DNA from 2 places in the Streptomyces kryoterrae genome. Region 2 is predicted to be linked to the other one. Evidence: predicted binding sites of a transcription regulator. Region 2 holds the regulator's gene; the other holds the start of a gene.
The links. Region 2 encodes HspR, which represses chaperone genes until heat shock. Its sites were predicted from a motif close to TTGAGNNNNNNNNNCTCAA; they were not measured.

Region 1 (14,862 bases), 2.3 Mb from region 2:
CCGGCACCTCCTCGACGAGATTGCTCAGCAACCAGTGCAGGTTGCGGGCTTCACTACTCAGGCCGAAGGTACTGGGCGCGGTCAACTGCTTGCCTCCTCGACTGTTCCCCCCGTGGTTTCTTCGGCACGTGCCGGCTCTGCCGTGCGCGCCGTCCGTCCCGTCTGCTCCGCGAGCTCCGCCTCGACGTCACGGTGTCCGTCGCGCGCACCGCGGTGGAACCCGCCGAGCCTGCGGCGCAGGGCCTCGGCGTCGACGGAACCCATCCGTGGTCTCGGCGGCGCGGCGGGCGCGGTGATCCTCGGCGTCCGCTTGGGCAGCCCCTTGTCGGTGATCGGTTCCTCCTCGACGCGTTCATGCGTGTCGGGGCCGATGGCGTAGGGGTCCGGGGCGGTGGTCTCGCTGTCGGGAGCCGTGGGGACGGCCGGCTCGGCGGTGTCCTCGGCCGGGGGTTCCGGCACGAGCAGTTCCATGGTGATCTCGGACGCGGGGAGGGGCTCGGGCGCGTCCGCGTCCGCTTCGGCGTCGGCCTCCGCGTTCCGTACGGCCCGCTCCGCGGCGGCGATCACCGGGTCCGGGGTGTCGGCCGGGACCGGGGTGTCGGCCGGCCTCTCGCCCGACTCCTCGGCCGGGTCCTCGGCCTCCGAACGCCCTTGCAGGACATTGGAGTTGACCTCGGCGTCGGCCCCCGGGAAGGACAGTGCCGAGCCGCCGGGCGTCGACGTGGCCGACGGCGGTACGGCGGCCGGGTCCAGGGCCAGCAGCGCCTTCGGCAGGACGACGACCGCCGCGACCCCGCCCTGCTTCTGCTCCCGCAACTGCACCCGCACCCCGTGCCGATGGGCGAGCCGCGCGACCACGTACAGCCCGAGCCCGAGCCCGTCGCCGCCCTCCTCCTCGGCGGCGCCGCCCTCCTCGCCGGACCCGTACGTGTCGTGCGGGACGTCCGGATCGAAGTCGGCGAGGCGGGAGTTGAGGCGGACCAGGCGCTCGGCGGTCATGCCGATGCCCTCGTCCTGGACGGAGAGCATGACCTCGCCGCTCTCCAGGAGCCAGCCGGAGATCTCCACCGGAAGCTCGGGCGGGGTGAACGAGGTGGCGTTCTCCAGGAGTTCGGCCAGCAGATGACTGACGTCGTCGGCGGCGAACCCGGCGAGATGCGCGTGCGGCGGCAGCGCGGCGATGCGTACCCGCTCGTACCGCTCGATCTCGCTCACGGCGGCGCGGACCACGTCGACGAGCGGGACGGCACCCGCGTGCTGGTGGCCGTGTTCGGCGCCGGCGAGGACGAGGAGGTTCTCGCTGTGCCGGCGCATGACGGTGGCGAAGTGGTCGAGCTTGAAGAGGGTGGCGAGCCGGTCCGGGTCCTGCTCGCGCTCCTCCAGGCCCTCGATGACGGCGAGTTGACGCTCGACGAGGCCCAGGGTGCGCAGCGCGAGGTTCACGAAGGTGCCGTGGATGCTGTCCCGGGTGCGGGCCAGCTGACCCGCCGCGTCGGCGAGTTCGGCGCGCAGTTCCTCGCGGGCGTCGGCCATCTTCTGCCGCTGGCCGACCAGGTGCTTGCGGTCGGACTCCAGGGTGGCGATGCGCTCGTGGACGGCGAGGGCGCGGGCGTGCAGGGCGTTGACGGAGCGGACGACCTGGGCGAACTCGTCGTTGCGGCCGGTGAACCTGACCGGTTCCTCGGCGAGCGGGTCGGGAGCCTCGGCCAGCCGGGCGGTGCCGCGGCGCAGCACGGAGAGCGGGCGGGTGAGGCTGCGGGCCATGGCGGTGGCGATACCGACGGCGACCAGGAGGAGGGCGCCGAGGGCGGCGATCCGGATCTCCAGCTCGGTGACGTCGTCGTCGCGGAGCTTGGTGAGGGCCTTGGTGCGGCGGTCGTAGAGGGAGGACTCGACGCCGCGCATCAGTTCGAGGCGGGCGGAGACAGCCGCGTCCACGCCGCCGAGGCTGGTGGCGATCTCGCTGGTGGACAGGGTGGGCTGGTCGGTGAGCGAGGCGAGGTACTTGTCGGCGGTGTCGACCTCGGGTCCGGTGACCGTGGAGTCGTAGCTGCCGACGGCGGCCTCGGGGGCCGTCTCGCGGAAGTCGGTGATCGCCGCGTCCGAGCGCAGCCGGGCCTGCTGGGCGGCGGCGCTGAGCGCGGCCCGCGTCCTGGCGTCGGCCGGCGCGGTGACGGTCTGCTCGGACGACAGCCCGGTGACCGGGTCGTACACGTTCTCGGTGGACGTCGGCACGCTGAGCGCGGCGAGCAGGAGACCCCGGGCGGCGGCGGCCTGCTGGACGGCGGAGTCGAGTTCGGCGAGGGCGTACGCGCCGGCGCCCGCGCGGGGTGGCTGCTGGTCGGCCAGCTGCTGCGCGAGGCGGTGCAGCCCGGCGATGGCGGCGGAGTACGCCTCGTGCGACTGGAGAGCGGTGCTCTTCCCGGTGAGCGTCTGGGTGCGCAGCGCCGCGATGTCGTCGAGGTCGTCGCGGAGCGCGGCCGGGATGTCGGGGTCGGCGCGCAGGTCGCCGACCTCCCGGTCGACGCGGGCCGCGCGCTGCTCGGAGGGCGCCTTCGCCTTGGGGCGGCCGGCGGCGATGTAGACGGTGACCTCGTCGCGTTCGTCGGCGAGCGCGTGGGCGAGGGTGAGGGCGTCCTGCGTCCGCGTCGCGAGCGTCACGAGATCCTGGGAGTCGTGCAGCTGCGAGGAGGCGGCGACGACGGACGGGGCGCCGGCCCCGGCGATCGCGGCGGCCACGACGGCGACGGCCACGATGAGCCGGTTGCGTACGTGGGCGGGACGACCCCGGCCCGCGGGATCGGTCGGGGCGTCACCGGTAGCGCCCCCTGCGGGAGCTGTCTGCCTGCCTGTGCGCCGAGGCCGCGTCTTCTGCACCGGTGCTCGCATTCCTGACTCGTGTGCCCATGGGCCCGGGTGACGGTCCGTCGAAACCCGGATGACGATCCGTCAACTGCATGGCCGTCCGGATGGTTCTGGCCTGCCGCTCACCGGTACGGTTCCGGTCCTCCGGCACGGTCCGGCTCACGACCCTCCCATGCCGGTGGGCAGGGAGCGCGCGTCACCCGACCCGCCACTCAAAGGAGTGAACATCAAGGAGTCAACATCGGTGGGGAGTTGGCGGCAAGTTCCTCCGGCCTGTGCCCCCACCGTCGCTGTCGGGTCGGGTGGACGTGGGCGGCGGGCTTTGACATTATCCGCTGCCACGTCTTCACCGAGTGGATCATTCTCCCCCAAACCAGGCGCTGACCAGCGACTACGCGCTGTTTCGGCAATCGTTGCCAGCCTTTTGGGAAGCTTGTGAAGGGCTCGTGCAGACTGGCTGGATGCGTACTGAACTCGTCACGGAGCCAGGCGATCCGGCCCGCCCCAATGAGGACTTCGCGGCGATCGGACTTCCCGCCTCGGGACAGGGCGGTTCGCTCGTCCTGCTGGACGGGGTGACTCCTCCCAGGGCCGCCACGGGTTGTCTGCATTCCGTCCCCTGGTACACGGCCCGGCTCGGCGGCGCGCTGACCGAACTGTCTGTTTCACAACCGGATATGCCCCTCACCGAGATCCTGGCGGCCGCGATCTCCCGCACCGCCGGGACCCACGCGCGGACCTGTGACCTTTCTCACCCACGCACCCCCCAGGCGACCGTGGTTCTCGCCCGCTGGTCACCGGCCACCGTCGAGCACCTGGTCCTGTCCGACTCGGCCCTGCTGACCGAGTCCCCGGACGGCACGGTCACCGCGCACCTGGACGACCGTCTGTCCCGCGTCCCCCGCGCTTCCCTGGCCACGGACGCGATCGCCGACGCGACGGTACGCAACAGGGAGGGCGGTTTCTTCACGGCGGCGGCCGATCCGTCGGTGGCGTCCCGCGCGGTGACGGGCTCACTCCCGCGCGCCGAGGTCCGCGCCCTGGCCGCGCTGACGGACGGGGCGACCCGCTGGGTGGAGAGGTTCACCGAGGGCGACTGGACGGCCTGCTTCACCGCCGTACGCAAGGAGGGCCCGGGGGCGCTGGTGAACCGCGTAAGGGAGCTGGAGCGGGCGGACGCGGACGGGGGCCGCACACGCCTTGGCCGCAGCAAGACACACGACGACGCGACGGTGGTGTACGTGGAGCTGTAGAGCGAAAGGGTCTACTTCTCCATGCCCAGGTTGAGCCGGTGCAGCAGCCGGGCCAGTTCGGCCACCTCGACACGGTCCCAGGCGGCCAGCTCGCGCACGTACCGCTCCCGTCGTGCCTCCCGGACCGCGCGGAAGCGGACGCGGCCCTCGTCCGTGAGGTGGACGAGCCAGGCGCGTCCGTCGGCCGGGTCCGGCTCGCGGGCGATGAGGCCCAGCTCCTCCAGGGCGCGCAGCTGGCGGGACATGGTGGCCTTGCCGACGCCGATGTAGGCGGCGAGCTCGGTGGCACGCTGACGCCCGCACTCCTCCAGCCGCACCAGCAGCCCGTACGCCGACGCCTCCAGGTCGGGATGGACCTCGCGGGCCATCTCCCCTGAGCTGGCCCGGGCGCGCCGCAGGAACACCGTCAACTCGCGCTCCAGGGCGAGGAATTCCCGCTCGACCCCGCGCCCGGGGGTGGTGGACCCGACATGCCGCCCGCCGGGGTTCCCCTCGCCGTTCCCGTCCTCGTGCACGTCAGCACCCCTGATCCGGTTTCGCCGCTCTGAAGGTTTCCGCCCAACACGGCCATTGCCGCAGCTCGGACAGTATTTCGCAGGCTGGGGCGCCGGTGTCACCGAGGGTTCCCTCCAACCTCCGAACCGGCGTACGGGAAGGCCCGGACCCCTTCCGGGACCCGGGCCCTAGGACCTGTCATTTGGATCACGCCTGGGCCGCGGGGTGTGGCACGCACATCTGCCGCGTTGTCGTCGGTTGCCAACGCTCCGCGTTGACGCCCTCCTCCGCCTTGCAGCTGCACGCACCACACCCCGCTCACCGGCAGACAAAGGCGCCGCAGCCCGAAACCGACGTGATCCAAACGACAGGCCCTAGCCGACCGGCAGCGTCCGTCACGCCGCTGCCGGAACCCTCACCTCCGCCGAGTTCTCCGCCGGGGTGAGCGCCAGTTCGAGGACCTGGCGGACGTCCGTGACGGCGTGGACGTCGAGCTTCTCCAGGACCTCGGCCGGGACGTCGTCCAGGTCTGCCTCGTTGCGCTTCGGGATGATCACGGTGGTGACGCCGGCCCGGTGCGCGGCGAGCAGCTTCTGCTTCACACCGCCGATGGGCAGCACCCGCCCGGTCAGCGAGACCTCGCCGGTCATGGCGACGTCCGTCCGGACGAGCCGTCCGCTGAGCAGCGAGGCGAGGGCGGTCGTCATGGTGACGCCCGCGCTCGGACCGTCCTTGGGCACGGCCCCCGCCGGGAAGTGGATGTGCACGCCCCGGTCCTTGAGGTCGCCCACGGGCAGCTCCAGTTCGGCGCCGTGCGAGCGCAGGAAGGAGAGCGCGATCTGCGCGGACTCCTTCATGACGTCACCGAGCTGCCCGGTGAGGGTCAGTCCGGCGGCGCCGGTCTCCGGATCGGCGAGCGATGCCTCGACGTAGAGGACGTCACCGCCGGCCCCGGTGACCGCGAGCCCGGTCGCCACCCCCGGTACGGCCGTACGCCGCTCGGCCGGGTCCGTGGCGGACTCGGGCACATGGTGGGGCCGCCCGATGAGTCCGCGCAGGTCGTCCTCCGTGACGGTGAACGGCAGCTTCCGCTCCCCGAGTTCGTGCTGTGCGGCGACCTTGCGCAGCAGCCGCGCGATGGACCGCTCCAGGTTCCGGACGCCGGCCTCCCGCGTGTACTCCCCGGCGAGCTTGCGCAACGCGCTCTCGTCGAGGGCGACTTCGGCGCCTTCCAGGCCGGCCCGCTCCAACTGCCGGGGCAGCAGGTGGTCCCGGGCGATGACGACCTTCTCGTCCTCCGTGTACCCGTCCAGCCGGACGAGCTCCATCCGGTCGAGCAGGGCCTCCGGAATGGCTTCCAGGACGTTGGCGGTGGCGAGGAACACCACGTCGCTCAGGTCGAGTTCGACTTCGAGGTAGTGGTCGCGGAAGGTGTGGTTCTGTGCCGGGTCGAGGACTTCGAGCAGCGCGGCGGCGGGGTCGCCCCGGAAGTCGGAGCCGACCTTGTCGATCTCGTCGAGGAGAACGACGGGGTTCATGGACCCGGCCTCCTTGATGGCCCGCACGATGCGCCCGGGCAGCGCACCGACGTACGTACGCCGGTGGCCGCGGATCTCGGCCTCGTCCCTGACCCCGCCCAGCGCCACGCGGACGAACTTGCGCCCCATGGCGTGCGCGACGGACTCGCCGAGGCTGGTCTTTCCGACCCCGGGCGGCCCGACGAGCGCGAGCACGGCGCCACCACGACGCCCGCCGACGACCCCGAGCCCGCGCTCGGCGCGCCGCTTGCGCACGGCGAGGTACTCGGTGATGCGCTCCTTCACGTCCTCCAGGCCCGCGTGCTCGGCGTCGAGCACGGCCTGGGCGCCCTGGATGTCGTACGAGTCCTCGGTCCGCTCGTTCCAGGGCAGTTCGAGAACGGTGTCGAGCCAGGTCCGGATCCAGCCGCCCTCGGGCGACTGCTCGGAGGACCGCTCCAGCTTGTCGACCTCCTTGAGCGCGGCCTCGCGCACCTTCTCCGGCAGGTCGGCGGCCTCGACGCGGGTCCGGTAGTCGTCGGACTCCTCGCCGTCCTTCTCTCCGTTGAGGTCGCGCAGTTCCTTGCGTACGGCTTCGAGCTGCTTCCGCAGCAGGAACTCCCGCTGCTGCTTGTCGACGCCCTCCTGGACGTCCTTCGCGATGGTCTCGGCGACGTCCTGCTCGGCGAGGTGGTCGCGCAGCTGCTGGGTGGCGAGCTTCAGCCGGGCCACCGGGTCGGTGGTCTCCAGCAGTTCGATCTTCTGGTCGGTGCTGAGGAAGGGCGAGTAACCGGAATTGTCGGCAAGGGTGGAAACGTCGTCAATGGCCTGTACGCGGTCGACAACCTGCCAGGCGCCGCGCTTCCGGAGCCAGGCGGTGGCAAGGGCCTTGTATTCCTTGGCGAGTTCGGTGACATGACCGGGCACGGGGTCCGGGACGGTCTCGTCGATCCGCGTCCCCTCGACCCACAGCGCGGCCCCCGGGCCGGTGGTCCCGGCGCCGATCCGCACGCGCCCCCGGGCTCGGATGAGGGCGCCCGGATCCCCGTCGGCCAGCCGGCCGACCTGCTCGACGGTGCCGAGGACACCGGTGTTCGCGTACGTCCCGTCGATACGCGGCACCAGCAGAACCCTGGGCTTGCCGGGCTCGCTGCCCGCGGCGGACTGGGCGGCCTCCACGGCGGCCCGCACCTCGGCGTCGTTCAGGTCCAGCGGAACAACCATGCCGGGCAGCACGACCTCGTCGTCGAGCGGCAGCACGGGCAGTGTGAGCGGTGTGGACGTCGAAGCCATGATCTCTCCTTCGGCACTCAAGTTGAGCTATGCCGACTCAATGCTTGGCGACGGCCGGTTGTTCCCCATCCCGTGTTCGCCGTGAGCGATCACCTCTGCCGCCCCGGCCGGACCTGCACATACAGTCATCCACGTAACACTCATTGCTGCATATCAACCATTACACAGGGAGTTGGCGTGGACGGAACCGTGCGGGCCTGGGTCGACGGCTGGGTGGTCTCGCGCGGGGCGTCACCGCCACAGGTCGAGCCCTGGGGCTACACCATCGACGTGGGCACGGCCGAGCAGGTCACCCGGCACGTCCTCGACGCGGTGAACGACGGCGTCGAGGAACGGACCGTCCGGAAGGTGGCCGACGCGGTGACCGGAACGGGCGTGTGGCTCAAGGTGTTCGACGACCCGGCGACGGTCGGCGGATGGCTCGGCGAGGGCTGGTGGGTCGCTCCCGAGCCGGGCTTCCTGATGTCGGTCCCGCTGACCGCCGCGGAGCCGCCGGCCGTCCCTGACGGCTACCGGGTACGCGTGTGGACGCGCGGCGGAGTGACCCGCGTCCTGCTCGCGGCGCCGGACGGCTCCTGGGCGGCCCGCGGCCAGCTCGCCCCGACGGGCCGGACGGCGGTCGTCGACCAGGTGGCGACCTCGCCCGCACACCAGCGCCGGGGCCTGGGCTCCTTCGTGATGCGCACACTCGCCCAGGAGGCCGTCACCCAGGGCGCGGAGAGAGGCGTACTGGCGGGAACTCCGGACGGACGGGCGCTGTACGAGGCCCTGGGCTGGCGGGTCGAGGCGCTCCTGACGAGCGCGAAGTACGTCGGGGCGGCCGGCCGAAGGCCCTAGACCCGCCTCCGCCGCCGGATCCAGGGCCAGGTGGCGACCCCGATGGCCAGCGCCATCACATGACCCCAGTTGGTCATCGGGTCGGTGTAGGCGACCAGGTCCTGCACCAGCATCCCGCCGAACAGCAGCAGCAACGGCCACCCCAGCCAGGGCCGCAGCAACCCCGCCAGCGCGCCCACGCTCGCCGCGACCCCGAAACTGACCCCGTAGTCGAGCCGGTGCAACGAACTTTCGGGCAGCCACCCCATCAGCACCGCGAGCCCCACCGGCACCTCGGTCGCGAGGGTGGCCAGCACATGGCCGAGCGCGAACACCCCGGCGGTACGCGGCCCGCCGATCCGCCGCTCCAGCGCGGTAAGGACAAGGAGGAGGACAACGGCGTACGGCGATGTCACGCCGCCCACGACCCACAGCGCGCTGGCGGCCAGCACGAAGACGGGAGTCCGCAGGAGATGGGCGACATCGGTACTGGAGCCCTGGTGGAGGGCGTGCACAAGGGCGGGGTCGGCGTGCTCGGCGACGAAGGCCGTGACCAGGAGGACGGCCGCGAACGTGAAGGTGAACGGGGTTCCGGTGGGGGTGGGGAGGAGATGCCAGGGGCGGCCGACCCGCCGCCCGGGGGCAGCCTTCTCAGGCGCCAGGGGCCGCACGGACACGGCGTTTGCCGGTCCCCGCTGCCTCGGCATCCCGTCCAGCAGCCGTACCCCCTCCGCGACGGGCGCGCCCGAGGGCGCCGGTGAACCCGTCGTCACATCACCCTTCGCATCGGCCCGTTCCACGGTGAGGCGCTCCTTCCGTTTCGCCCCACCCTTCGCCTCCGCCCACGCTGTTGTCTGTGACCCGCGCCACGACCCGGCCGATTCACAGCAAGCCGACAGGCCGCACAAAGGCCGAGCCCATCCGGGCCGCACTGCGCCAAGATGTCCCCATGACCCACCCGACCACCTCCCACGACACCCCCGAAGTCCTGGACCGCCGCGAGGGGCCGTACGGCGAGGTCGTCCTGCGGCGGCACGGGGAGTTACTGCAGATCATCGCCAACGGGTGCTTCCTGATGGACACTTCGGACGGCCGGTCCGAGCGCCTCCTCGTCGACGCCGCCCTCGACGCCCTCACCCCCGGCACCCGGGCCTCGGCCCCGCACGTCCTCATCGGCGGCCTCGGCGTCGGGTTCTCCCTCGTGCACGCCGCGGCCGACCCCCGCTGGGGCGGCATCACCGTCGTCGAACGTGAACCGGCGATCATCGGATGGCATCGGAACGGGCCGCTCGCCCCGCTCTCCTCCGACGCCCTCGACGACCCCCGTACCGCGATCGTCGAAGCCGATCTCGTGAGATACGTCAATGAGACCTCCGCCACATTCGACGCGCTGTGTCTCGACATCGACAACGGCCCGGACTGGACCGTCACGGAGGACAACCGGAGCCTGTATTCGCAGGCCGGACTGGCAAGCTGCGCAAGGGTGTTGAGGCCGGACGGGGTACTCGCGGTGTGGTCCGCGCAGCCCTCCCTGGAATTCGAGGGAACTCTACGGAATGCCGGATTCCGGTCAGTACGCACCGAAGAGATCCACGTTGCCCGGGGAGTCCCGGACGTCGTCCATCTCGCCGTCCGACCTGGATAGACCCCTCGCGGTGACTGCCCGTACTCTGCTTCCCTGACGCCGATCACTCATCCGATCAGTCGTGCGTCAATCGCAGTCATGCGCGGACAAGCGCAGCCAAGGAACCACCCCACTGGTTCCGGAAAGCACACTCAGGGGCGGGCGATGGAGCAGACACACACCTCCCAGAACGGCGCGACGGCGACTCCCGGCGCCCAGCGCCGGGTACTCGTGGTCGAGGACGATCCGACGATCGTCGACGCCATCGCGGCCCGTCTGCGCGCCGAGGGATTTCTCGTGCAGACCGCAGGCGACGGGCCGGCCGCCGTCGACACCGCCGAGGCCTGGCAGCCCGATCTGCTGATCCTCGACATCATGCTGCCCGGGTTCGACGGGCTGGAAGTATGCAGGCGGGTGCAGGCCCAGCGGGCCGTGCCCGTCCTGATGCTCACCGCGCGCGACGACGAGACCGACATGCTGGTCGGCCTCGGGGTCGGCGCCGACGACTACATGACGAAGCCCTTCTCCATGCGCGAGCTGGCCGCCCGGGTGCATGTGCTGCTGCGCCGGGTCGAGCGGGCCGCCATCGCCGCGTCGACGCCGCGCTCCGGCATCCTGCGGCTCGGCGAGCTGGAGATCGACCACGCACAGCGACGGGTGCGGGTGCGCTCCGAGGACGTGCACCTCACGCCCACCGAGTTCGACCTGCTCGTCTGTCTCGCGAACACCCCCCGCGCCGTCCTCTCGCGCGAGCAGCTGCTCGCCGAGGTGTGGGACTGGGCGGACGCCTCCGGCACCCGCACCGTCGACAGCCACATCAAGGCGCTGCGCCGGAAGATCGGCGCCGAGCGGATCCGTACGGTGCACGGGGTCGGCTACGCACTGGAGACACCGACGCCATGAACCGGGGGCGGCCGGCCGCACGGAGGAGCCCCGGGGAGCCCTGGGGCGGCGTACGCCCGTTCTCGATCAAGACCAAGCTGGGCGCACTGGTCGTCGTCTCGGTGCTGATCACCACCGGTCTGTCGATGATCGCGGTGCACACCAAGACGGAGCTCCGCTTCATCACGGTCTTCTCGATGATCGCCACACTGCTGATTACGCAGTTCGTGGCCCATTCGCTCACCGCGCCGCTGGACGACATGAACGCGGTGGCCCGTTCCATCTCGCACGGCGACTACACGCGCCGGGTGCGCGAGAACCGCTGGGACGAGCTGGGCGACCTGGCCCAGACGATCAACGTCATGGCCGACGAGCTGGAGGCCCAGGACCGTCAGCGCAAGGAGCTGGTGGCGAACGTCTCGCACGAGCTGCGCACCCCCATCGCGGGTCTGCGCGCCGTGCTGGAGAACGTCGTGGACGGGGTCTCGGCCGCCGATCCCGAGACCATGCGGACGGCGCTCAAGCAGACCGAGCGCCTCGGGCGGCTGGTGGAGACCCTGCTGGACCTCTCCCGGCTCGACAACGGGGTCGTACCGCTGCGCAAGCGCCGGTTCGAGGTCTGGCCGTACCTCTCCGGTGTGCTCAAGGAGGCCAACATGCTCGCCTCCACGCGCGCGGGCATCGCGTCGGGCTCCGGCGGTCACACCCGTAACGACGTCCATCTGCACCTCGACGTCAACCCGCCCGAGCTGGTCGCGCACGCGGACCCGGAGCGCCTTCACCAGGTCGTCGCCAACCTGATCGACAACGCGGTCAAGCACAGCCCCGCGCACGGCCGGGTCACGGTGAAGGCGCGGCGCGGGCCACTGGCGGAGTCGCTGGAGCTGGAGATCCTGGACGAGGGCCCCGGCATCCCGCGTTCGGAGTGGCACCGGGTCTTCGAGCGGTTCAACCGCGGCGGTGTCAGCGCGCCGCACGGGCCGGGCAGCGACGGCGGTACGGGCCTCGGGCTGGCCATCGCCCGCTGGGCGGTCGATCTGCACGGCGGCCGGATCGGGGTGGCCGAATCCGAGCGGGGTTGCCGGATTTTGGTCACCCTTCCGGGAGAGCCGTCCGGACCAAGTTGACGTAAAGTGCGAAGCGGAGCCGCAAGATCCACCTGGCATCCGCGCTGGCGGACGCGCATGGACACGTGTGATTGCTCACAGGCCCGCACATTTGGTGCGCCCGGCCGACAATTTGGGTTTCCCAGACGTGTCCCTTTCGGACCGGAACCTCGCTTGTTTCCCGCCATTTCACCCCCCGAAACCCGATTATCGATGTGACTTACGCGACGATGAACGGACCCGGACTGACCTTTCGGCCACGGGGGCGTAGCCTTAATTCCCGCTGTCCATCACCTTGTGAAGCGGAAGAGGGCGGTTGCCGCCGTGTCTGCACAGTCCCCCAGTAACTCATCGAGCATCTCGACCGACGAACCCGCAGGTAACCCTGCGGCGGCGTTCGGACCCAACGAGTGGCTCGTCGACGAGATCTATCAGCAGTACCTCCAGGACCCGAATTCCGTAGACCGTGCCTGGTGGGACTTCTTCGCCGACTACAAGCCCGGGGCGCCAGACGCCTCGACGGCTACGGCGGGTGCTGCGGCCGCGGGGGCCGCAGAGACCACCACGACCGCCCCGGCGGCTCCGGCCACCCCGGCGCCGGCTCCCGTGACCCCGGCCGTACCGGCTCCGGCCGCTGCTCCCCGGTCCTCCGCAGCCGCTCCGGCCGCCAAGCCCGCCGCCGCGGCGCCCACGCCGGCCGCCGCCAAGCCCAAGGCCGCTCCCGCGGCCGAGGCCGGCGCCGTGGACGGTCCGGAGTTCGTGACGCTGCGCGGTCCGTCCGCGGCGGTGGCGAAGAACATGAACGCCTCGATCGAGGTGCCCACGGCCACGTCCGTGCGCGCGGTCCCGGTGAAGCTGCTCTTCGACAACCGCATCGTCATCAACAACCACCTGAAGCGGGCCCGGGGCGGGAAGATCTCCTTCACCCACCTCATCGGCTACGCGATGGTGCAGGCCATCAAGGCCATGCCGTCGATGAACTACTCCTTCGCGGAGAAGGACGGCAAGCCGACCCTCGTCAAGCCGGCGCACGTCAACTTCGGCCTGGCCATCGACCTGGTGAAGCCCAACGGCGACCGCCAGCTCGTCGTGGCCGGCATCAAGAAGGCCGAGACGCTGAACTTCTTCGAGTTCTGGCAGGCCTACGAGGACATCGTCCGCCGTGCCCGCGAGGGCAAGCTGACGATGGACGACTTCACCGGTGTCACGGTCTCCCTGACCAACCCCGGCGGCCTCGGCACCGTCCACTCGGTCCCGCGTCTGATGCCCGGTCAGTCGGTCATCATGGGCGTCGGTTCCATGGACTACCCGGCGGAGTTCCAGGGCACGTCCCAGGACACCCTGAACAAGCTCGGCATCTCCAAGGTCATGACACTCACGTCGACCTACGACCACCGGGTCATCCAGGGCGCCGCCTCCGGCGAGTTCCTGCGGGTCGTGGCGAACCTCCTCCTCGGCGAGAGCGGCTTCTACGACGAGATCTTCGAGGCGCTGCGCATCCCCTACGAGCCGGTCCGCTGGCTCAAGGACATCGACGCCTCGCACGACGACGACGTCACCAAGCCCGCCCGCGTCTTCGAGCTGATCCACTCCTACCGGGTCCGCGGCCACGTCATGGCCGACACCGACCCGCTGGAGTACCGCCAGCGCAAGCACCCCGACCTGGACATCACCGAGCACGGGCTCACCCTCTGGGACCTGGAGCGCGAGTTCGCGGTCGGCGGCTTCTCGGGCAAGTCGCTGATGAAGCTGCGCGACATCCTCGGCGTGCTCCGTGACTCGTACTGCCGCACCACCGGCGTCGAGTTCATGCACATCCAGGACCCCAAGCAGCGCAAGTGGATCCAGGACCGCATCGAGCGCCCGCACAGCAACCTGGAGCGCGAGGAGCAGCTGCGCATCCTGCGCCGGCTGAACGCGGCCGAGGCGTTCGAGACGTTCCTCCAGACCAAGTACGTCGGCCAGCGCCGCTTCTCGCTGGAGGGCGGCGAGTCCGTCATCCCGCTGCTGGACGCGGTCCTGGACGCCGCCGCCGAGTCCCGGCTCGACGAGGTCGTCATCGGCATGGCCCACCGCGGCCGGCTGAACGTTCTCGCGAACATCGTCGGCAAGTCGTACGCGCAGATCTTCCGCGAGTTCGAGGGCAACCTCGACCCGAAGTCGATGCACGGCTCCGGCGACGTGAAGTACCACCTCGGCGCCGACGGTGTCTTCACCGGCCTGGACGGCGAGCAGGTCAACGTCTCGCTGGCCGCCAACCCCTCCCACCTGGAGACGGTCGACCCGGTCATCGAGGGCATCGCCCGCGCCAAGCAGGACATCATCAACAAGGGCGGCACGGACTTCACGGTCCTGCCGGTCGCCCTGCACGGTGACGCGGCCTTCGCGGGCCAGGGCGTGGTGGCCGAGACCCTCAACATGTCGCAGCTGCGCGGATACCGCACCGGCGGCACGGTCCACATCGTCATCAACAACCAGGTCGGCTTCACGGCGGCGCCCGAGTCCTCGCGTTCCTCGATGTACGCGACCGACGTGGCCCGCATGATCGAGGCGCCGATCTTCCATGTGAACGGCGACGACCCCGAGGCCGTCGTCCGCGTCGCGCGCCTGGCCTTCGAGTTCCGCCAGGCGTTCAACAAGGACGTCGTCATCGACCTCATCTGCTACCGCCGTCGTGGCCACAACGAGACCGACAACCCGGCGTTCACGCAGCCCCTGATGTACGACCTGATCGACAAGAAGCGCTCGGTGCGCAAGCTGTACACCGAGTCGTTGATCGGCCGGGGCGACATCACCCTCGAGGAAGCCGAACAAGCCCTCCAGGACTTCCAGGGCCAGCTGGAGAAGGTCTTCACGGAGGTCCGCGAGGCCATCTCCACCCCGGGCGAGGCGAACTCCGGCGCCCCGCAGGCCGAGTTCCCGGCGACCGTGCAGACCGCGGTCTCCCAGGAGGTCGTCAAGCGCATCGCCGAGTCCCAGGTCAACATCCCCGACCACGTCACCGTCCACCC
Region 2 (14,862 bases):
GAGACGGCGGAGATCCGTACGGCGACCGAGAAGGTCGCGGCCGTCTCGCAGAAGCTCGGCCAGGCGATGTACGCCGACGCCGCCGCGGCGCAGGCCGCCGGTGACGACGTGCCCGGCGCCGAGGCCCCGAAGGCCGACGACGACGTGGTGGATGCCGAGATCGTCGACGACGAGCGCAAGGACGGTGTCGCGTGACGGAGGAGACTCCGGGCTTCGACGAGAAGCCCGACGTCCCTTCCGGCGCCACCCCCGACGACGCCGAGCCGAAGGCCGCCCCCTCTTCGGAGGGGGCGGCCCCGGCCGGGGACGCAGCAGCAGCACAGGTCGCCGGCCTGACGGCCCAGCTGGACCAGGTACGTACGGCGCTCGGAGAGCGCACGGCGGATCTCCAGCGGCTCCAGGCCGAGTATCAGAACTACCGCCGCCGGGTCGACCGGGACCGGGTCGTGGTCAAGGAGATCGCCATCGCGAGCCTCCTGACCGAACTCCTGCCCGTGCTCGACGACATCGGTCGCGCGAGGGAACACGGCGAACTGGTCGGCGGGTTCAAGTCCGTCGCCGAGTCGCTGGAGACCGTCGCCGCGAAGATGGGCCTGCAGCAGTTCGGCAAGGAGGGCGAGCCCTTCGACCCGATGATCCACGAGGCCCTGATGCACTCGTACGCGCCGGACGTCACCGAGACGACCTGCGTGGCGATCCTGCAGCCGGGCTACAAGTTCGGCGAGCGCAACCTGCGTCCCGCGAGGGTCGCGGTGGCCGAGCCCCAGCCCGGGGCGCAGGCCGGCACGGAGTCGGGCGACACGGCGGACGGCAAGGAGAGCGGTGGCCCGGAAGAGGGCTGACGTGAGCATTGACGCAGGAAGGGAGGGACGTCGGGGATGAGCACCAAGGACTTCATCGAGAAGGACTTCTACAAGGTCCTCGGCGTCCCCAAGGACGCCACCGAGGCCGAGATCAAGAAGGCGTACCGGAAACTCGCCCGCGAGTTCCACCCGGACGCCAACAAGGGCAACGCCAAGGCCGAGGAGCGCTTCAAGGAGATCTCCGAGGCGAACGACATCCTCGGCGACCCCAAGAAGCGCAAGGAATACGACGAGGCCCGCGCCCTCTTCGGCAACGGCGGCTTCCGCCCGGGCCCGGGCGCGGGCGGCGGCTCCTTCAACTTCGACCTGGGTGACCTCTTCGGCGGTGGCGCCCCGGGCGGGGCCGGGTCCGGCTCCGGTGCGGGCGGCTTCGGCGGCGGCATCGGAGATGTCTTCGGCGGCCTGTTCAACCGGAGCGGCGGCACCACTCGTACGCAGCCCAGGCGCGGCCAGGACATCGACACCGAGGTCACGCTGAGCTTCACGGAGGCGGTGGACGGCGCGACGGTCCCGTTGCGCATGACGTCCCAGTCACCGTGCAAGGCGTGCTCGGGCACCGGCGACAAGAACGGCACGCCGCGCGTGTGCCCGACGTGTGTCGGGACCGGCCAGGTGGCGCGCGGTTCGGGCGGCGGTTTCTCCCTGACCGACCCCTGCCCGGACTGCAAGGGCCGGGGTCTGATCGCGGAGCACGCCTGCCTGGTGTGCAGCGGCTCCGGGCGCGCCAAGTCCTCCCGGACGATGCAGGTGCGTATCCCGGCGGGCGTGGCGGACAACCAGCGCATCCGCCTGCGCGGCAAGGGAGCGCCGGGCGAGCGCGGCGGCCCGGCGGGCGACCTGTACGTCACCGTCCATGTCGACGCCCACCCGGTCTTCGGCCGCAGGGAGGACAACCTCACGGTGACGGTGCCGGTGACGTTCGTCGAGGCGGCACTCGGCGGCGAGGTCAGGGTCCCGACCCTGAGCGGCCCGCCGGTCACCCTGAAGCTGCCCCCGGGCACGCCCAACGGGCGCACGATGCGCGCGCGGGGCAAGGGCGCGGTCCGCAAGGACGGCACCCGGGGCGATCTGCTGGTCACCGTCGAGGTGAGTGTCCCGACGGAGCTGACGGGGAAGGCTCGTGACGCACTGGAGGCGTATCGCGAGGCGACCGCGGACGAGGATCCGCGGGCGGAGCTGTTCGAGGCAGCGAAGGGAGCTTGACCGAGATGGACGGTCGTCGACGCAATCCGTATGAACTGACCCACGAGACACCGGTCTACGTCATCTCGGTGGCGGCCCAGCTCTCGGGCCTGCACCCGCAGACCCTGCGCCAGTACGACCGCCTGGGCCTGGTCTCCCCCGACCGCACCGCCGGCCGGGGCCGCCGCTACTCGGCCCGCGACATCGACCTGCTCCGTACGGTGCAGGCACTGTCGCAGGACGAGGGCATCAACCTGGCCGGCATCAAGCGGATCATCGAACTGGAGAACCAGGTGGCTGCTCTGCAGTCGCGGGTGGCGGAGATGGAGTCCGCGCTGGACGGGGCGGCGGCTGCCATGCAGCAACGGGAGGCGGCGGTTCACGCCTCGTACCGGCGGGATCTGGTGCCTTACCAGGAGGTCCAGCAGACCAGTGCGTTGGTGGTCTGGCGCCCGAAGCGGCAGCAGTCGGACTGAGGCGCACACGCGGCGCGTGACACGTGGCATGCCGAAGGGGCTGGGAGGTGAGCAACCTCCCAGCCCCTTCGCGTGTGTGCGGGCTTGTTGAGCCACAGCGCCATAGCGCCGAATGTGTGGCCTGGGTCCGGGCGTCGACGGTCGTCGCGGTGACGTCTGCGCTGGCTGCCGACTGGTTGCCGGCCTTGTCGTACGCGCGTATCTCGTAGGCGTACGCCCCACCGGTCTTCGGGAGTACGGAGTCCGTGTACGTGGTGGCGGCGGTCGCGGTGGTCGTCGCGAGGGGCTTGGGGCCGAACGAACTCCCGCTCAGGGTGCGGTAGATCCGATAGCCCGCGAGGTCCAGCTCCTTGTTCTTCGCCCAGGTGAGCTTGGCCTTGCCCGTCGCCTTGTCGTACGTGACGGAGGGGCCCGTCGGGGCGAGGGGCTTGACCTTGTCGACGCTCGCCGAAGTGCGGGGTGTGTAGGCGAAGTTGACGTTCGCGTTGCCCGTCCAGGCGGCGTAGTCGACGCGCAGGGTGTGCTTGCCGGACGGAATCGTGAGGTCTACCTTGACCTTGCCGTCCAGGTACACCCGGATGCCGTCCTGCGGGGCGGCGGTGAAGGCGAACGGCCCGCCCGATCCGAAGTCCCGCGTCACCGTCCACCGCACGCCGAAGTTGTCCTTCGGGAGCCCGGTGGCGGGGGCTTTCGCGCCCCAGTTCTCGGCGATGGTGGTGTCACAGTCCGTCTTCTTCGGGGTGCCGGAGAAGGTGGTGTTCGCGAAGAACTGGCGCTTGCAGGCGGGGGAGGCGCACGTGACCGTGGCCGCCGAGGCGGTCGCGGCGGCGGCGACCGCGGTGAGCAGTCCGCCGGCGGTGGCGAGCACGGCAGCGGTCGCGGCGGTGCTCCTCGCGGCCCCGGTGACCCTCGTACGTCTGGCTGAGATCATTCGGTCCTTCGCATCCTTCGCATCCATCGCGTCCGTTCGGGAACGGCGAAATCCAGCCGTCGATGATCAGGATTCGTGAGCAACGCGCTTGGTTGTACCGATCTCGGACGGTGCCTGGACGGGTCCCGGACAGGTCTTCGCGCACTCGGTCCGGGCACTTGGGGAGGGTGTGCGAAGGCTGTTTGTGCGGACTTCCGCCACTTCTTCACGTAGGCGACGGAGTGTGATGTTGCCCTCCGGATGAGTAGTTCCGCTTGACGCGTGCGGGCTCGCCCGCGTTGTCTTTTCAGACACATGGGCCGCACTGTTGCATCCACGTCCTAAAAGCACCTGAAGTGAGCACCCGAATGTTTCGTCTGACTCGTCCGGCTCGTCCGATTCACATGAGTCGCGTGGCTCGTTTGCGTCGTTCCGCCACGGCCGTGGCCGCCTCCGTGGTCACGGTCTCCCTTGCCGCGGGCTGCGGCGCACTCGACGCCAGTGGTCAGGCCGCTGAGGCGACCCCCACCAAGGGCAACGACATCACGGTGGGCCTGCTGCTTCCGGAGACGGCGAACACCCGGTACGAGAAGTTCGACTACCCGATCATCAAGAGCAAGGTCGAGTCGCTCACCAGCGGCCAGGGCAAGGTCGACTACGCCAACGCCGGGGCGGACTCCGCCAAGCAGGCCAGGCAGTTGCAGCAGATGATCGACGACAAGGTCGACGTCCTGCTCCTCGACGCCGTGGACGCGCACGCCATCGCCGGCGAGGTCAAGAAGGCCAAGGACGCCGGGATCCCGGTCATCGCGTACGACAGGCTGGCCGAAGGCCCCATCGACGCGTACATCTCCTTCGACAACGAACTCGTCGGCGAGGTGCAGGGACGTTCCCTCCTGGAGGCCCTCGGCGGTGGGGACAACGTCTCGCAGAAGATCGTCATGATGAACGGGTCGGTGACCGACCCGAACGCCGCGCAGTTCAAGGAGGGCGCCCTCTCCGAGCTGAACGGCAAGGTGACGATCGCGGAGTCCTTCGACACCAAGGACTGGAAGCCGGAGAACGCCGAGGCGAACATGACGAAGGCGATCGCCGCGATCGGCGCGGACGACATCGCCGGCGTCTACTCCGCCAACGACGGCATGGCGGGCGGCATCATCGACGCCCTGGAGGCCGCGGGTGTCACCAAGCTGCCGCCGATCACCGGGCAGGACGCCGAACTGGCCGCCGTGCAGCGGATCATCGCCGGCGAGCAGTACATGAGCGTCTACAAGTCGTACCCGCAGGAGGCCCAGACGGCGGCCGAGATGGCCGTCGCCCGCATCCAGGGCCGCGACATCCAGTTCGACGCCCTCACCCGGGACAAGGTCGACAGCCCCACGACCAAGAACGTCCCCTCCCAGCTGGTGAGCGTCGTCGCCCTGACGAAGGCCAACATCAGGAGCACGGTCATCGAGGACGGCATCTACAAGGTGTCCGACATCTGCACCGCGAAGTTCGAGGCCGACTGCGAGGCCCTCGGGCTGAAGTAGCCGCACACCGTCCGCAGGCGTGGCGCGCACCCCGAGGTGCGCGCCACGCCTGCGGACGGGTCATTTCAGGCCACCCGCGTGAACTCCACCGTCACCTCCGGCGGCCCCCCGGCCACCCCCCGGTACACGCCCTTGTGCGGTGTCACGTCGTCGTAGTCGCGTCCCCGGCCGACCACCACATGGGACTCGTCGGCGCGCGTCCGGTTCGTCGGGTCGTAGCCGCACCAGTCGCCCGCCCAGTACTCCACCCAGGCGTGGGACTGGCCCTCCACCGGGCGGTGCAGCTCCGCCTCCCGCTCGGGGTGGAGGTAGCCGGAGACATAGCGGGTGGGCAGGCCGAGGCCCCGCAGCAGCGCGATCGTCACATGGGCGATGTCCTGGCAGACGCCCGCGCCCTGCTCCCACGCCTCCGCCGCCGACGTGTTCACGCCCGTCGTACCGGGCAGGTAGGACACCCGGTCCGCGACCAGCGACGACACCGCCGTCGCCGTCTCGTGCGGGTCGAGACCCACCGCCACCTCCCGCGCCCGCGCCACCAGTTCGGGCGGCACCGTCGTCCGTCCCGTCGTCGTCGCGTACTCCAGCAGCCGGGAGTTGGCCGTCCGGTCGGCCACCTCGGCCCAGCTCGGCGCGGGGTCCAGGGGGCCCGGCGGGGCCGTCTCCACCAGGCTCTGGGCGGTGATCGTGAGGTCGGCGTGCGGATCCATCAGGTCGAAACCCGTGACCTGCGTACCCCAGTAGTCCCAGTACGACCAGGTCGACGTCGCCGGGTTCACGGTGACCCGGGCGTCCAGCGTCGTCTGGCCGGGGAGCGTCAGCGGGGTCATCCGGACCTCGTTGTGCGAGGAGATCACGGCCTGCGCGTACGCGACATGGGTGACGTGCCGGATACGGAGCCGGCGGGTCATCGGCGCGTTCGTCGACATGATGCTCGTACCGCCGCTTGTCCCACCGCTCGTCATGCTGTCCGTCCCGTTGCCGTTCATACTGCTCGTGCTCCTTCCTGAGCCCACTCCACGGGCCCCTGGTACGGGAAGAACTTCTCCGCGACCGCCTCCGCCGAGGCCATACAGGCGGTCTGCAAGTCCTGCAGCAGCACCGGGAGCTGGTCCTCCATGGCCTGCGAGTCCAGATACTCCAGGCGGGTGCGCAGCCGGCCGATCGGGCGCCGGGCCGGGTCCTGGCGCGGGCGGCCGAGGGCCGCGAGGCACTCCTCCGCCGTGGTCAGCGCGTGCAGCGCCGAGCGCGGGAAGTCCCGGTCCAGGAGCAGAAATTCGGCCACTCTTGGAGTGTCCCCGAAACCGCTGTAGATACGCGCGTACGCCTCGTCCGCACCGCTCGCGCTCAGCAGCGTCGGCCAGTCCGGGGCGTGGGCGGCGTCCAACACCCGTACCGACAACAGCCGTACGGTCATGTCCACCCGCTCCAGGCTGCGCCCCAGCACCACGAAACGCCAGCTGTCGTCGCGGCTCATGGTCGAGTCGGCGAGTCCGAAGAAGAGGGCGGATCTGCGTCGTACCAGTTCCAGGTAGGCGTACGGGCCGGTGCGTCTGGCCGCGAGCCGCTGGTCGGCGAGGGCGTGCCAGGTGGAGTTGAGGCACTCCCACATCTCCGAGGAGACGGCTTCCCGGGCGCTTCTGGCGTTGAGCCGGGCCGCTCCGAGCGCGCCCTCGATCGCGCACGTCGAGAGGGCGTCGAAGGCGAGCTGGTCCAACACCTGCTGCATGTCCACGGGCTGGCCGCCCGCGTCGACGCCGAGGATCGCGTAGAGGGAGCGGCAGGCCGCGTCCTCGTCGCGCCAGGGGTCCTCCAGCAGACGGTGCAGATAGGCGTCCAGGATGCGGCTCGTGGCGTCGGCCCGCTCCACGTAACGGCCCGTCCACGTCAGGGCCTCGGCTATCCGGGAGAGGATCACGTCGTTCACTGCTGCGCCCCTTCCTGTACGAGGGTGAGGTTGCCGTCGGGTCCGTGCTGGCGTGGGGCGACCTCGGGCGTACCGCCGGCCGGCGGTACGGGGCTCGGGGTGTCGGCGGGACCCTCGGCGAGCACCCAGGTGTCCTTGGAGCCGCCGCCCTGGCTGGAGTTGACGATGAGGTTGCCCTCCTGGAGCGCGACGCGGGTCAGCCCGCCCGGCAGGACCCAGACCTCGTTGCCGTCGTTCACGGCGAACGGCCGCAGGTCGATGTGGCGCGGCGCCATCCGCTCGCCGGCCAGGGTCGGGGAGGTGGAGAGTGCGACGGGGCGCTGCGCGATCCAGCCCCGGGGATCGGCGGCCACCGCCGCCCGGCACTCCTGCAGGGTCTTCCGGTCGGCCTTGGGCCCGATGACGATGCCCTGGCCGCCGGCGCCGTCGACGGGCTTGATGACCAGCTGGTCGATCTGGTCGAGAATGGCTTCCAGCTGGCCCGGCTCGTCCGGGCGGAACGACTCCACGTTCGGAAGAATCGGTTCTTCGGAGAGGTAGTACTGGATCAGATCGGGTACGTAGGTGTAGAGCAGCTTGTCGTCCGCGACGCCGTTGCCGACCGCGTTCGCGAGGGTGACGGTGCCCGACTGGGCGGCGCTCAGGATGCCCGGGCAGCCGATCAGCGAGTCGGGCCGGAACTGGAGCGGGTCGAGGAAGTCGTCGTCCATCCGTCGGTATACGACATGGACGGGCACCTCACCGCGCGTGGTCCGCATCCACACCCGGTTCTTACGGCACACCAGATCGTGCCCCACGACCAGCTGCACGCCCATCAGCCGGGCCAGCAGGGCGTGTTCGAAGTAGGCGGCGTTGCTCGGCCCCGGGGTCAGGACCACCACCCGCGGATCGGTGACCCCGTCGGGCGCGGCGGCGCGCAGCGCGGCCAGCAGGCGCTGCGCGTAGCCGTCGACGGGGACGACGTGCTGCTCGGCGAAGAGGGACGGGAAGACGCGGGTCATCGCCCGCCGGTTCTCGATGACGTAGGACACCCCGGACGGCACCCGGACGTTGTCCTCCAGCACCCGGAAGTCCCCGGCCTCGTCCCGGACGAGGTCGATGCCGGCGACATGGATGCGTACCCCGCCCGGCGGCTCGATGCCCTGGGCGGCCCGGTGGAAGTGCGGCGAGCTGAGCAGCAGCCGCCACGGCACGACGCCGTCCTCGAAGGCCCGGCAGGGCCCGTAGGCGTCCGCGAGATAGGCCTCCAGGGCCCGCACCCGCTGGGCGACCCCGCGCTGGATGAGATCCCACTCCAGCGCGTCGAGGATCCTCGGTACGAGGTCCAGCGGCCAGGGCCGTTCCTCACCCGCGAAGGCGTAGGTCACCCCGCGGTCGGTGAACGCCCGGGCCATCTGGTCGGCCCGGAAGCGCAGCTCGGTCGGCTCAATGGGCTGGAGTGCCGCCAGTACCGGCTCATAGGCGGTCCTGACCTCACCCGGCCGCACAAACATCTCGTCCCACGCGTCGGCCAACGCGTACGCGTCAAATATGTCCGCCATGGCCTGAAGGTAGGGGTGGGACGTAACGGGACGATCTCCGAGCGGTTTCCGCCAGCTCACGCGAAAGCCGCGGTACGCGCTTTCACTCCGGTTGCTCCACCCGGCGCCGGGCAGGCCGAAGGCCCCGGCCGGACGGTGGACGTCCTGCCGGGGCCGCTTCGGGCGTTCCCCCGTTCCCGCCTCGCGGCGGCCCCGTTACGCCCTTGGGAAGCGCCTTCCACTCTGCCCCCACGGGCAACGCGCCACCACCGTCAGCTTGTTGCAGGGACACGGGCGGAGGAGGGGTGAAAGTCGGACATAGTAAGGGGATTGGGGGCGCGTGACGGACCCGGCAGTGTTGCGGACCACGTCCGGGCCGCGCATAGTTGCGCTGCAAAGTGCTGGAACCAGTAGTGGGATGGGGCGATGGCCGGGCACGGGACGGACGAGCATCCACACGGTGCTGACCGACTGTGCGAGGCCGGGGATCGCGTGTATTCCCGGGCCGTACGGCGGGGCCGTGTGCCGCGCCGGGACGCCGAGGCGGCGCCGTGTCTGCTCGAACTCGCCCTGTTGCACCCCGACCCCGACGACATGGCCTGGCTGGTGCCGACCTCCCCGCAGGAGGTCATGACCCGGCTGCTGCGCGGTGTCTACGACGAGGTCAGCGCGAGCCAGGGCCGGGTGGGCTCGGCGGTCGCGGCCTTCGAGCGGTACACCGCCCTCGGTGAGGAGAGCCAGTACGCCGGCTCCCGTTCGGGTACTGGTACGGGTACCAGGTCCGGCAGTGGCTCCGGTTTCGGGTTCGGCTCCGGCGAGGGCACGGCCCTGCGCGTCCTGGACGGTCTCGCCCGTATCCAGACCGCGATGGACGAGGCGACCCAGGCGTGCACGACCGAGGTGCTCACGGTCCAGCCCGGCGGTATCCGTCGCGAGTACGAACTCTCCGAGGGCCTGCACCGGGCGCTCGAACTGCGCGGACGCGGCGTGCGGATGCGCGGCCTGTACAACCATGTGGCCCGGCACGGTCAGGGACTGCTCAACTATCTCGAACTGGTGGGTGGGGCCGCCGAGGCGCGCACTCTCGACGAGGTGGTCGAGCGGCTGATCCTCTTCGACCGCACGGTGGCCTTCATCCCGGCGAACGCGGAGCGGACGGTCGCGCTGGAGATCCGCCACCCGGCGCTGGTGCGCTACCTCGCCACCGCCTTCGACCGTCTGTGGCGCCTGGCCGTCCCGCTGACGGCCACGCTCCCCGACACGGGCATCGTGGGCATCTCGCACCGGGAGCGGTCCATCGCCGCGCTGCTCGCGGAGGGCCACCAGGACGCGGTGGTCGCGGAACGCCTGGGCATCAGCGTCCGTACCTGCAGGGCGCACATCGCCCGGCTCTCGGAGACGCTGGGCGCGGCGAGCAGGACGCAGCTGGGGGTGCGGATCGCACAGGCGGGCCTGGACGGCCCACCGGCCGTCACCGCGCCGCACGGCGGCGCGGCACTCAGCCTTCCGGCGCCGACTCCGGCCCCGACGCCTGCTCCAGAATCCCCGACTGCCCGATGAGGTAACCGAGTTGGGCGCGGCTGTCGCTGCCGAGGGTGGCGGCGAGCTTGGCGATGTGGACACGGGCGGTACGGACGTTCATGCCGAGGCGGGTCGCGATGACGGCGTCGGTGTGTCCCTCGACGAGGAGGGCGGCGATGGCTTGCTGGCGGGGGGTGACGCCGTTGACGGACGGGGGTTGGACGGCCAGTGGGTACATGGGGGTGGCCAGGCGCCACAGGCGCTCGAAGGTCGTGACGAAGTAGTGCACGAGAACCGGGTGGCGGATCTCCAGCGCGAGGGAACGGTCCTGGCTGGCGGGGATGAAGGCGACGGTCCGGTCGATGACGATGAGCCTGTCGGTGACCTCGTCCAGGGATCGGGCCTCGGCATCGCCCCTCAGCTGTTCGTAGCGGGCGCGAACGGCGGGGGAGTGGCGGACCGTGTGCTGGTAGAGGGTACGAAGACGGGCACCCCGGTCGAGGAGGGCCTGATCGCGGGCCAGGGTGGTCAGGGTCGTGGTGGGATGGCCCGTGTGAGGCTGGATGGCGAGGAGTTCACCCGTGGCGTCGGTCATCGCCCGGGAGATGGCCAGGTTGATCCGGTCGAAACCGTTGAGGACGCTGATCAGGGGTGTGTCAGCCGCCGCGTCCGGGCTGTCGACGTGTATCAGCGGCTCGAACGCCTCGGCCAGCAGCGCTTCCTGCTGCCGCCTCCTGGCCGTGTCCTCCGCGCTCTCGCGCAGTAACCGGGTAAGGGCCACAGTGGGAGCCAGTGGGCGCAGTTGCTGCGGATCCTCAAGGTCCGGCTGGAGCAGCCCGAAGTCGATCAGACAGGGGGTGGTCCCGGCCTCGTCCGCCGGGACCCGCCCCTCGCGCAGCGCTCGTACGTACAGGCTCATGCCTTCCTCGCACAGTTCCTCAGCCCCGTGCGGGTGCCCTTCGGCCACCAGTGACTCCCTTGTGCTCAGTGTTCCTGGTCGAGGATTCCCGACTGCGCGATCAGGAACCCGAGCTGGGCGCGGCTGCCGCTGCCCAGGGCGGTGGCCAGCTTGGCGATGTGGGCGCGACAGGTGCGTACGTTCATCCCGAGGCGGCGGGCGATGGCCTCGTCGACGTGGCCCTCGATGAGGAGCTTGGCGATGGAGTGCTGGATGTCGGTGATGCCGTCGGGCGCGGTCTCGTAGGGGGCGCCGGCGCTCAGCGGGACCGCGCGGTTCCACATGAATTCGAACACCTTGATGAGATAGCGGACCAGACCCGTGTGCCGCAGCTCCAGGGCGACCTGCCGGTCGTCACGCACGGGGATGAAGGCAACCGTCTCGTCGCAGATGATGAGGCGCTCGACCAGCTCGTCGATCGTGCGGTACTCCACCTTGCCGTCGGCGAACTGGTCCACGTACGCGAGGCGCTCGGGGTTGTAGCGGGCCGTGTGCTGATACAGCGTGCGCAGCTTCACACCACGTTCGATCAGCGGGCGGTCGCGCTCCAGTCCCTGGAGAAGGCTGCGCTCGGGGCGGGCGCCGCCCTGGCTGGGCTGGACGGTGAGCATCTCTGTCTGGCACTGGGCCGTAGCGAGGTTCAGAGCGGCGTTGATCCGGTCGTTGCCCTCCAGCACGGTGATCGCGTGTGTGCCGGCCGCCGGCTGGGCGGTGAGGGCCATGAACGGCTCGAACGAGTCGACCAGTTCGATCGAGTGCCTTCTGCGCTCGCTGATCTCGCGCTCTATGGGGTCAAGCCGCTGGGTGAGTGCCACCGACGGGGGTACTGGTCGCAGCCAGGTCGGGTCGTCGGGATCGGGGTGGAGGAGGGCGAACTCCATCAGACACGGAGTGGTCGAAACGTCCGAACGGGCGATGCGCCCGGTACGCAGGGCGGCTGCATAAAGACGGCTGCCGTCCTCGCACAACTCGGTCACCGCATGGGGATGTGTCGCTTTAGTCCCATTCATCACCAAATCTCCACCCCCCAGGGTCCTGAACGTGCAGGAACATGATGCATCGATTGTGTGGCCATGACGTGCCCGAATGAGCCATCGTCTTACTCGACGGGGGAAAGAGGGACCTTCAAGTGAGGACGAAGCCGATTATGCGTAAGAAAATGCTTCGCTGGGCGCTTGTCGCAGCCTTCTCCGCCGTCGCGACCTTCGGGGCAGTGAGTGGCCTGTCCGGCACGCACGGTGACAGCATGGCGGACAGTACCTGGCCGCCGCTGAGCGCGCATTCCGTAGTTGCGAGCGACAGTTTTGCGAAGTCCTCCGACGGTCTGTTTGACAGCGTTTGGGAATGACATGACGACTCCACCCGACGACCGTTCCTTCCGTCGCGAAATGGCCACCGCCTACCGCTCCGGCTGGCACTTCATCGACCTGGTCACCGCCATCCCCCACAGCGGTGACTCGCTGATGGTGACCGTGTTCGGAGAGCCGGTCGTCGTGACGCGGGACGACGAAGAGGACGTAAGGGCATACCGGTGTCTGCGGCGGCCTCGGGGGGCGCCGCAGCCCGTACGGTGTGCGATTCGGTACGGAATGATCTTTGTGAACCTGGATCAGCGCGACCACCGGCTGGACCACCCCGACATCCCGGATATCCCCGATTTCCAGGACGTACAGACCATCTCAGCCACCCCCCGCAGTGCCTGACGCGATTCCCCCGTCGCAGTAGATCGCTCAGGCGCTTCCCCCCAGTAGCGGCGTCACCGTGACCTGAACACGGTGACGCCGCTGCTGTTTCCGGTGAAATATCAGGGTTCGGGTGCATCCCCCGTCCCGTCCGTCACGAGTACCGCACCTGGCCGCTTGGCTGAAAGTAGCCGCTCGTGGCCTCCCCCTTCGCCGCCCATCCGTCATTGAGGATGGGCGGTTTTTGGTCTGCCCGGCCGTCCCGTTCCCACCTTGAGTGGAATAGACTCAACTTTGTGTACGTTGGCCGTGTCAGTCACGACCTGGACAGGGAAGGGAGACAGCGACCGTGGACGCCGAGCTGACCAACAGGAGCCGGGACGCGATCAACGCGGCCACCAGCAGGGCCGTGTCCGGGGGGCACGCGGACCTGACCCCCGCGCACCTGCTGCTGGCGTTGCTCGCGGGGGAGGACAACGAGAACATCATCGACCTGCTGGTCGCGGCCGAGGCCGACCAGGCGGCCGTACGCACGGGCGCCGAGCGCGTCCTCGCGAACCTGCCCAGCGTGGCCGGCTCGACCGTCGCGCCCCCGCAGCCCAGCAGGGAACTTCTTTCGGTCATCGCCGATGCGGCCGAACGGGCGAAGGAGCTCGGTGACGAGTACCTCTCCACCGAGCATCTCCTCATCGGTATCGCCGCGAAGGGCGGCCCCGCCGGGGACGTACTCTCCCAGCAGGGCGCCGGCGCGAAGAAGCTGCTGGACGCGTTCCAGAAGAGCAGGGGAGGGCGTCGCGTGACCACAGCCGACCCCGAGGGCCAGTACAAGGCCCTGGAGAAGTTCGGTACGGATTTCACGGCCGCCGCCCGGGAGGGCAAGCTCGACCCGGTCATCGGCCGTGACCAGGAGATCCGCCGGGTCGTCCAGGTCCTGTCCCGCCGTACGAAGAACAACCCGGTCCTCATCGGCGAACCGGGCGTGGGCAAGACTGCCGTCGTCGAGGGCCTCGCCCAGCGCATCGTGAAGGGCGACGTACCGGAGTCCCTGAAGAACAAGCGCCTCGTCTCCCTGGACCTCGGTGCGATGGTCGCCGGGGCGAAGTACCGGGGTGAGTTCGAGGAGCGCCTGAAGACGGTCCTGGCGGAGATCAAGGGCTCCGACGGCCAGATCATCACCTTCATCGACGAGCTCCACACGGTCGTCGGCGCGGGCGCCGGCGGCGACTCCTCGATGGACGCCGGCAACATGCTGAAGCCGATGCTGGCGCGTGGTGAACTGCGCATGGTCGGCGCGACGACCCTCGACGAGTACCGCGAGCGGATCGAGAAGGACCCCGCCCTGGAGCGCCGCTTCCAGCAGGTCCTGGTCGCGGAACCCTCCGTCGAGGACACGATCGCGATCCTGCGCGGCCTCAAGGGCCGGTACGAGGCCCACCACAAGGTCGTCATCGCCGACAGCGCGCTGGTCGCGGCGGCGACCCTGTCCGACCGCTACATCACCTCCCGCTTCCTCCCCGACAAGGCGATCGACCTGGTCGACGAGGCGGCGTCGAGGCTTCGGATGGAAATCGACAGCTCGCCCCTCGAAATCGACGAACTCCAGCGCGCCGTGGACCGGTTGAAGATGGAGGAACTCGCGCTGGAGAGGGAGACCGACCCCGCCTCGCGCGAGCGACTGGAACGGCTGCGCCGCGATCTCGCCGACAAGGAGGAGGAGTTGCGCGGTCTGACGGCCCGTTGGGAGAAGGAGAAGCAGTCCCTCAACCGGGTCGGTGAGCTGAAGGAGAAGCTCGACGAACTGCGCGGCCAGGCCGAACGGGCCCAGCGAGACGGCGACTTCGACTCCGCCTCCAAGCTCCTCTACGGCGAGATCCCCACCCTGGAAAGGGACTTGGAGGAAGCCTCCGAGGCCGAGGTGGAGGCCTCCAGGGACACCATGGTCAAGGAGGAGGTCGGCCCCGACGACATCGCGGACGTGGTCGGCGCCTGGACCGGTATCCCCGCCGGCCGTCTCCTGGAGGGCGAGACCCAGAAACTCCTGCGCATGGAGGAGGAGTTGGGCCGCCGTCTGATCGGCCAGTCGGAGGCCGTCCAGGCGGTCTCGGACGCCGTACGGCGGACCCGCGCGGGCATCGCCGACCCCGACCGCCCGACCGGCTCCTTCCTCTTCCTGGGCCCGACAGGCGTCGGCAAGACGGAGCTGGCGAAGGCGCTGGCCGACTTCCTCTTCGACGACGAGCGGGCGATGGTCCGCATCGACATGTCGGAGTACGGCGAGAAGCACAGCGTCGCCC

Region 1: the regulator HspR is predicted to act here: its motif matches at 7,446-7,464, upstream of lon (endopeptidase La).

Annotation. Positions count from the first base shown of each region.
Region 1 is NZ_CM133358.1:3,248,669-3,263,530, forward strand. Features, by position in the region: gene ACW4TU_RS13570 (roadblock/LC7 domain-containing protein) at 1-85, opposite strand, end outside; gene ACW4TU_RS13575 (sensor histidine kinase) at 82-2,889, opposite strand; gene ACW4TU_RS13580 (hypothetical protein) at 3,327-4,118, shown strand; gene ACW4TU_RS13585 (MarR family winged helix-turn-helix transcriptional regulator) at 4,130-4,633, opposite strand; gene lon (endopeptidase La) at 5,009-7,423, opposite strand; gene ACW4TU_RS13595 (GNAT family N-acetyltransferase) at 7,601-8,260, shown strand; gene ACW4TU_RS13600 (rhomboid-like protein) at 8,257-9,039, opposite strand; gene ACW4TU_RS13605 (spermine/spermidine synthase domain-containing protein) at 9,189-9,884, shown strand; gene ACW4TU_RS13610 (response regulator transcription factor) at 10,029-10,766, shown strand; gene ACW4TU_RS13615 (HAMP domain-containing sensor histidine kinase) at 10,763-11,872, shown strand; gene ACW4TU_RS13620 (multifunctional oxoglutarate decarboxylase/oxoglutarate dehydrogenase thiamine pyrophosphate-binding subunit/dihydrolipoyllysine-residue succinyltransferase subunit) at 12,176-14,862, shown strand, end outside.
Region 2 is NZ_CM133358.1:5,536,925-5,551,786, forward strand. Features, by position in the region: gene dnaK (molecular chaperone DnaK) at 1-195, shown strand, start outside; gene grpE (nucleotide exchange factor GrpE) at 192-842, shown strand; gene dnaJ (molecular chaperone DnaJ) at 879-2,066, shown strand; gene ACW4TU_RS24340 (heat shock protein transcriptional repressor HspR) at 2,072-2,521, shown strand; partial or broken gene ACW4TU_RS24345 (PA14 domain-containing protein) at 2,640-3,452, opposite strand; gene ACW4TU_RS24350 (sugar ABC transporter substrate-binding protein) at 3,836-4,963, shown strand; gene ACW4TU_RS24355 (transglutaminase family protein) at 5,029-5,871, opposite strand; gene ACW4TU_RS24360 (alpha-E domain-containing protein) at 5,946-6,887, opposite strand; gene ACW4TU_RS24365 (circularly permuted type 2 ATP-grasp protein) at 6,884-8,428, opposite strand; gene ACW4TU_RS24370 (helix-turn-helix transcriptional regulator) at 8,834-9,967, shown strand; gene ACW4TU_RS24375 (helix-turn-helix transcriptional regulator) at 9,906-10,895, opposite strand; gene ACW4TU_RS24380 (helix-turn-helix transcriptional regulator) at 10,913-11,896, opposite strand; gene ACW4TU_RS24385 (hypothetical protein) at 12,236-12,589, shown strand; gene clpB (ATP-dependent chaperone ClpB) at 12,918-14,862, shown strand, end outside.